One region of the Pseudomonas sp. RL_15y_Pfl2_60 genome, then DNA from elsewhere that is predicted to be linked to it. Evidence: predicted binding sites of a transcription regulator. Region 1 holds the regulator's gene; the other holds the start of a gene.

Evidence for each region. The regulator FliA, encoded in region 1, starts transcription of late flagellar genes. The targets are predictions, from matches to a motif close to CTAAAGTTTNNNNNNNNNNNGCCGNTAA.
Region 2: AACY26_RS18235 (methyl-accepting chemotaxis protein) is a predicted target of FliA. The motif match lies at 1,444-1,471, and genes of this name have one in related genera.

Annotation. Positions count from the first base shown of each region.
Region 1 covers NZ_CAXAOE010000002.1:792,606-795,953, reverse strand. Annotated here, with positions in the region: gene flhF (flagellar biosynthesis protein FlhF) at 1-444, shown strand, start outside; gene fleN (flagellar synthesis regulator FleN) at 558-1,388, shown strand; gene fliA (RNA polymerase sigma factor FliA) at 1,385-2,131, shown strand; gene AACY26_RS08810 (chemotaxis response regulator CheY) at 2,261-2,635, shown strand; gene AACY26_RS08805 (protein phosphatase CheZ) at 2,655-3,348, shown strand, end outside.
Region 2 covers NZ_CAXAOE010000006.1:396,000-399,347, forward strand. Annotated here, with positions in the region: gene AACY26_RS18235 (methyl-accepting chemotaxis protein) at 1-1,415, opposite strand, end outside; gene AACY26_RS18240 (LysR substrate-binding domain-containing protein) at 1,705-2,649, opposite strand; gene AACY26_RS18245 (cation:dicarboxylate symporter family transporter) at 2,774-3,348, shown strand, end outside.

The sequences.
Region 1 (3,348 bases):
ACGCCCTTGATGCGCAAACGCGTGGTTTTGATTGATACTGCAGGCTTGCCGGCAAATGACCCGGCGCTGCGGATGCAGCTTGAAGCCTTGTCGAGCCGCTCGATTAATGCGAAAAACTACCTGGTAATGGCCGCGACCAGTCAGAATCAGGTACTGAAATCGGCTTATCATAGTTACAAGCGCTGTGGGCTTATGGGTTGTATTCTGACTAAACTGGATGAAGCAGCAAGTATGGGTGAGGTTCTGGGGTTGGCGATGAGTCAGCGCCTGCCAGTTGCCTACGTGACTGATGGCCCCCGCATTCCTGATGATTTACAGCTGCCGCGCAGCCATCAGTTGGTCAGCCGCGCAGTTGGCCTTCAAGCTCAAGAGGAACCCTGTGAAGACACCATGGCTGAAGTCTTTGCGGGCCTTTACCAGCAACCGGCAAAACAGGCGAGTTGATGCGTCACCACATGATCTTTGATACAGCTTGCATGCAAGCTTGTTGTGTTCATCTTAGTCGAAGCTCAATGGACAAGATGCTTCTGACCAACGTGAACAAGGAGCGTAATTAAATGGCTATGCACCCAGTGCAAGTAATTGCAGTTACTGGTGGTAAGGGCGGCGTCGGTAAAACCAACGTATCCGTCAACCTGGCAATGGCGCTGGCCGAGGAAGGCAAGCGCGTAATGCTGATGGATGCTGACTTGGGGCTGGCGAACATCGATGTACTGCTGGGGCTTACACCGAAGCGTACGCTGGCAGATGTCATCAGTGGCGAATGCGACATGCGCGACGTGGTTATCCAGGGGCCATGCGGTATTCGCATTGTGCCTGCTGCGTCAGGCACGCAAAGCATGGTCCAGTTATCACCCATGCAGCATGCCGGTTTGATCCAGGCGTTTAGCGACATCAGTGAAAATATCGACGTGTTGATTGTCGACACCGCTGCCGGAATCGGCGACTCGGTTGTCAGCTTCGTTCGCGCGGCGCAAGAAGTGCTGGTGGTGGTTTGTGATGAGCCAACGTCAATCACCGATGCCTACGCCCTGATCAAACTGCTCAATCGCGATTACGGCATGAATCGCTTCCGGGTGCTGGCCAATATGGCGCACACCCCGCAAGAGGGGCGAAACCTGTTCGCTAAACTGAGCAAGGTCACAGACCGTTTCCTCGATGTTGCACTGCAATACGTCGGCACCGTTCCTTATGACGAGTCGGTACGCAAAGCCGTGCAGAAGCAACGTGCAGTTTTTGAAGCATTTCCACGTTCAAAATGCTCCATGGCGTTTCGAGCAATAGCCCAGAAGGTCTGCACCTGGCCTTTACCTGCCAATCCGCGCGGGCATCTGGAGTTTTTTGTCGAGCGTCTGGTGCAACAACCTGCTACTGACACGCCGGCATGACAGCGGCGTCTGGACTTCGAATGTATAGCAAAGCGCAAGGTAAAGACTTGCAACATCAGCTGATTGAACGGTATGCGCCACTGGTCAAGCGGATTGCCTATCACCTTTTGGCGCGCTTGCCCGCGAATGTCCAGGTCGATGATTTGATTCAAGCCGGGATGATCGGCTTGCTTGAAGCTTCAAAAAAATACGACGGCTCCAAAGGTGCAAGTTTTGAGACTTTTGCCGGTATTCGTATCCGCGGCTCAATGCTCGATGAAGTGCGCAAAGGTGATTGGGCACCGCGTTCGGTGCATCGCAATAGCCGCATGGTCAGTGATGCAATTCGATTAATTGAAGCAAAAACAGGTCGTGACGCTAAAGATCACGAAGTTGCGGCCGAACTCCAATTGAGTCTCGAAGATTACTACGGCATTCTTGGCGACACTTTGGGCAGCCGCCTATTCAGTTTTGACGACCTGCTTGAGGACGGAGAAAATAGCGGCCTGCATGAAGATGTAAGTAACGGTCAGTCAGGGCCTTCACGCGAGTTTGAGGAAGAGCGCTTTCAAAAAGCACTTGCCGATGCAATTGGCAACTTGCCAGAGCGCGAGCAATTGGTTCTTTCGTTGTATTACGACGAAGAACTCAACCTCAAGGAAATCGGTGAAGTGCTGGGCGTGAGTGAGTCTCGGGTAAGTCAATTGCACAGCCAATGCGCCGCACGTTTGCGCGCGCGCCTGGGTGAGTGGCGAGCCGGATAATAGTTGGATACTGAAAACCTTGTATAGCGAGGCACGCATGTGCCTAGCCAGGCCGGTTTCACGATTATAGGGTGCATTCAGGCTGCTGAATGCACTGGGGAAGGTACGGAGGTCGACTTGGACAAGAACATGAAAATCCTCATCGTTGATGACTTTTCAACGATGCGCCGCATTATTAAAAACCTCCTGCGTGACCTGGGGTTTACCAACACTGCTGAAGCCGATGACGGCACAACCGCACTGCCAATGCTGCAAAGCGGCAGTTTCGATTTTCTGGTGACTGACTGGAACATGCCGGGAATGACCGGTATCGAGTTGTTGCGCGCAGTGCGTGCGGATGAACGGTTGAAACAACTGCCAGTACTTATGGTGACCGCTGAAGCCAAACGTGACCAGATCATCGAGGCTGCGCAAGCCGGTGTGAATGGCTACGTGGTGAAGCCCTTCACTGCTCAAGTGCTTAAAGAAAAAATAGAAAAGATATTTGAGCGTGTAAACGGCTGATGTCTGCGCTGAGGTTGTTATGGAACACGATGATTCCCAAGTGGGTGACTTTGAATCGACCCTGAAAAGTAATGCCCACCAATTGCTCGAAAGCCTTGAACGCGGCAATTTTGGTGATGCGGTCCAGGTTATCAATGAACTGAACAAAGTGCGCGACCGTGGTCTTTATCACGAAGTCGGCAAGCTGACGCGCGAGTTGCACAGCGCAATAGTCAACTTCCAGCTTGACCCGCGCCTACCGCATGCGACTGAAGTCTCGCAGATTACCGACGCAACCGAACGCCTCAATTACGTGGTGACGATGACCGAAGATGCGGCCAATCGCACCATGGATCTGGTCGAGCAAAGCGCGCCGCTGGTTAATGATATCCGAACCGAAGCGCAAAGCCTGAGTGCCGATTGGGGGCGTTTCATGCGCCGCGAGATGGGCGCCGAGGATTTTCGTGAGCTGGCCAAGCGGGTCGAGTTGTTCCTGGTCAACAGCGAACGAGACAGTGGCAAGTTGTCAGGGCACTTGAACGACATCCTCTTGGCGCAAGACTACCAAGACTTGACTGGCCAGGTGATAAAGCGCGTCACCCAGCTGGTCACTGAAGTTGAAAGCAATCTGCTCAAGTTGATGCTCATGGCCACTCAGGTTGATCGCTATGCAGGCATCGAACATGACCAGGAAGCATTGCGTGCAGAAAAACAACAAGAAAAAAATCCATCTC
Region 2 (3,348 bases), on a different contig from region 1:
TCAGTGATATCGACCAGGGCTTTGCCTGCGTTGTGCGCCAATTCGAGGGTTTTCTGAGCCTGTACACTGGTTTGCGACATGGACGATACGGCATTTGAAGTCCCGGTCTGGATCGAACTCACCATCTGCTCGATTTCGTGGGTCGATTGCTGGGTGCGATGGGCAAGTGCCCTGACTTCATCCGCGACCACAGCAAAACCCCGGCCTGCCTCACCAGCTCTCGCCGCTTCAATTGCAGCGTTCAGGGCCAGTAGATTGGTTTGCTCGGCAATGGCCCGTATCACATCGAGCACCTTGCTGATGTCGGTCGCCATCACCACAAGCGACTGCACCTCGCTCGAAGTGGCCTCGACATTAGAAACCACAAGGTTAATCGCGCTAACTGTTTCGTCGACCTGAGCCTTGCCTGCTGCTGCAGATTCGCTGGACTGCGAAGTCATCTGCGATGTCGAGGACGCATTGCTGGCGACTTCCTCGACCGCGGCGCTCATTTCATTCACAGCGGTAGCCGCCATCTCAATTTCATGACTTTGTCGCTGAATCGTCTGCGCAGCACCTTCGGTGACGGCATGCATTTCTTCAGACGTCGCGGCTAGCTGGGTTGATGAATCGCCAATCATCGCCAGGGCATCACGCAACTTAGTCTGCATGATGGCTAATGACGCAATCAGTTTCGCAGCTTCATCCGAGCCCTCAACGATGATCTGCTGGCTCAAATCGTTATCGGCGATACGCTCAGCAATTGCCAATGAATAGCTAATGGGCACTGTCAGGCTTCGGGTATACAGCAGGGCAAGAATTATAGTGGCAGCAAAACCAATGGCGATCGACACCCAAACCACTATCTGGGTCTGCAAGTAAATTGCATCTGCCTCGATACCTGCTCTCTCAGCTTTTTCATCATTGACCCTAGCAAGCTCGTCCAAGGCAGCTTGAACCTGCTGTGCCGCCACTCGCATGTCGCTGCTAGATTGTTTAACAGCAGCCTCTAGATCCCCGCGGGCAATGGTCGCAAGGTATCTATCCTGGGTGATAACGTAAGCATCCCGCGTTTTGACAAAGTCAGCGTACGCCTCACGTCCCTCTGGAGTGATGATGTATGGAAGCAGCGACTCCATGTGGCCGGTTATCCGCACCCGTGCCTGCTTGATGTCATTAAGTGCCTTAGCGGTACGCTCTTTAGGTTCTAGCGCGTTCCTTAGGCGTGCATTATTGGCTCGAATCCCCGTGAACTCTTGATCCATTTCACTGACGATTTTGATACTGCTCAAGACGTTAGTCTCCACATACGTCTCGAAATCATTCAGTTTTCCTGCCTGATACAACGACAGCAGACCTATAGTCATGATTATCAGACAAAAAAAGCCAAAACAAATAATAGAGCGAGGTGCCAATTTCAGTTGTCTTAAAATCATCAAAGTACCCTCCTAGGTTGGTAACTAACTATCGTTACCCCTAATGGAAACTTTACTTTGAGCCCCACTAACCCACAAAACCCATACTAAAGTTATGGGTAATCTAATTCAGCCAATAATTATTGGCTTCTGGATCGAGCTACGCGCTCTAGCCTGCTATTTTTGCGAAAACGCGCCCGCGCTATCGCACAGATGTCAAAGCTGGTGGGCACGGCCTGACTACGGTTTCGGCGCAATAGTCTGGGCACCGCAAACTGCGGGACGCAGCAAGAAGCTGGCGCCTCACCGATCAACTGGAGTGCTGTACCGAGCGCTTGCGGTATTGGCTGCTCAACTGCTGGGCCAGCTCAATGAAATGGGTGATAAGTGGCGACTGGTTGAAGCTGCGGCACAGCAGCGTGATTGGCGCGGTCAGTCGGGGCTTGGCATCGCGTATGCGGCAATAGACAACGCTGCCTTCATGAAAGCCCTGCATAGAGGCTGGCACCACTGAGATACCTGCACCCGCGGCCACCAAGCTGACATTGGTCAGCATGCGCTCAACCTCAAAGGCAATTGTCGGTTCAAAACCGGCATTGCGACACGCCTGCACAAGATTGGCGTACATGCCGGGAGCTCCAGGCCGGCGAACCAGGATAAAGCGCTCATCCACCAGATCGGCCAACGACACACTCATTTCACTGGCGGGCGATTGCCCTTTGAGCAACGGATGACCTGATGGCAGTGCCAGCAACAGCTCTTCATTCAACAAACGCTGATATTGCGCGGACTTGGGATGCGCGACCGGCGCACGAAGAATGCCGATGTCGGTATGCTCGGCCATGACGTTCTCGGTCAGCTCGCTGGCGTTGCCTTCATGCAGACTGATATCAACTCCCGTATAGCGTTCCCGGTAACTGCGGATAATCTGCGGAATCAACGGATGTGAAGCTGCCGAACTGGTGAAACCAACACTCAAGGTGCCTTCTATACCCTGCGCCGTTCGCGCGGCCTTGAGTGAGCCAAGCTCTACCCTGCGCAGAATATCTTTGGCTTCGCCCAGGAAAACCTTACCGCCTGCGGTCAGAGCAACGCCTTTGGGATGACGCACAAAAAGATCAAACCCAAGCTCCTGCTCCAATGCGCGAACCTGTTGGCTCAAGGGCGGTTGCTGCATGTTCAGCCTCGCAGCGGCACGGGTGAAATGCTGTTCCTCAGCGACCATGACGAAGTAACGAAGATGACGCAATTCCATGACGAGTTCACCATGTGTCGAGTGAGTAACTGCGCTGCACGATACCGAATCCACGGGTGATGGGATAGGATGTGAGACCCCGGACGGCGCAGGGGATTAAACCAATAATAATTAAGAATTACTGATGCTCAGAGTTGTTCGTTCTGGTCTTGCTCAGTTGATGCTGGCGGTAGTGCTTGGCAGCCTGCTGGGTGTCTGGAAGCCCTCGTTGGCAATCGAAATGAAAGCCTTCAGTGACCTGTTTATTGCAGCGGTGCGCTTGATCACGCCGGTTGTGATGTTCGTGCTCATTGCCTCAAGCGTGGCCGGTTTGCGCGGATACGGCACGAGCCTGAAGCTGGGCCTGAGCACAGTTGGCTATTGGCAGCTAATGTCACTGCTCTCCTTGGTCTGTGGCTTGTCGGTTACCTTGCTCCTACAGCCCGGGGCGGATATGCCCATGCTCGAACAGGGCAACCCGCACACCGCGGCAACGGCTGATCTTATCTCTGTCTCACACTTACCCACATTGCTCGCTGCTGCATTCGGCCACAGCATAATCTTCAAAGTACTGCTTGCCGCCTTGGTGGCGGGGCTCTTGCTCGGCCTTTCAGGTGACAAGGGAATCAGACTCAGGCAGATGCTTGATGATTCTGTCGGCCTTGTATTCCGGGTAATGCGATTTATTATTCGCTTCGCCCCGCTGGCCGCCTTTGGCGC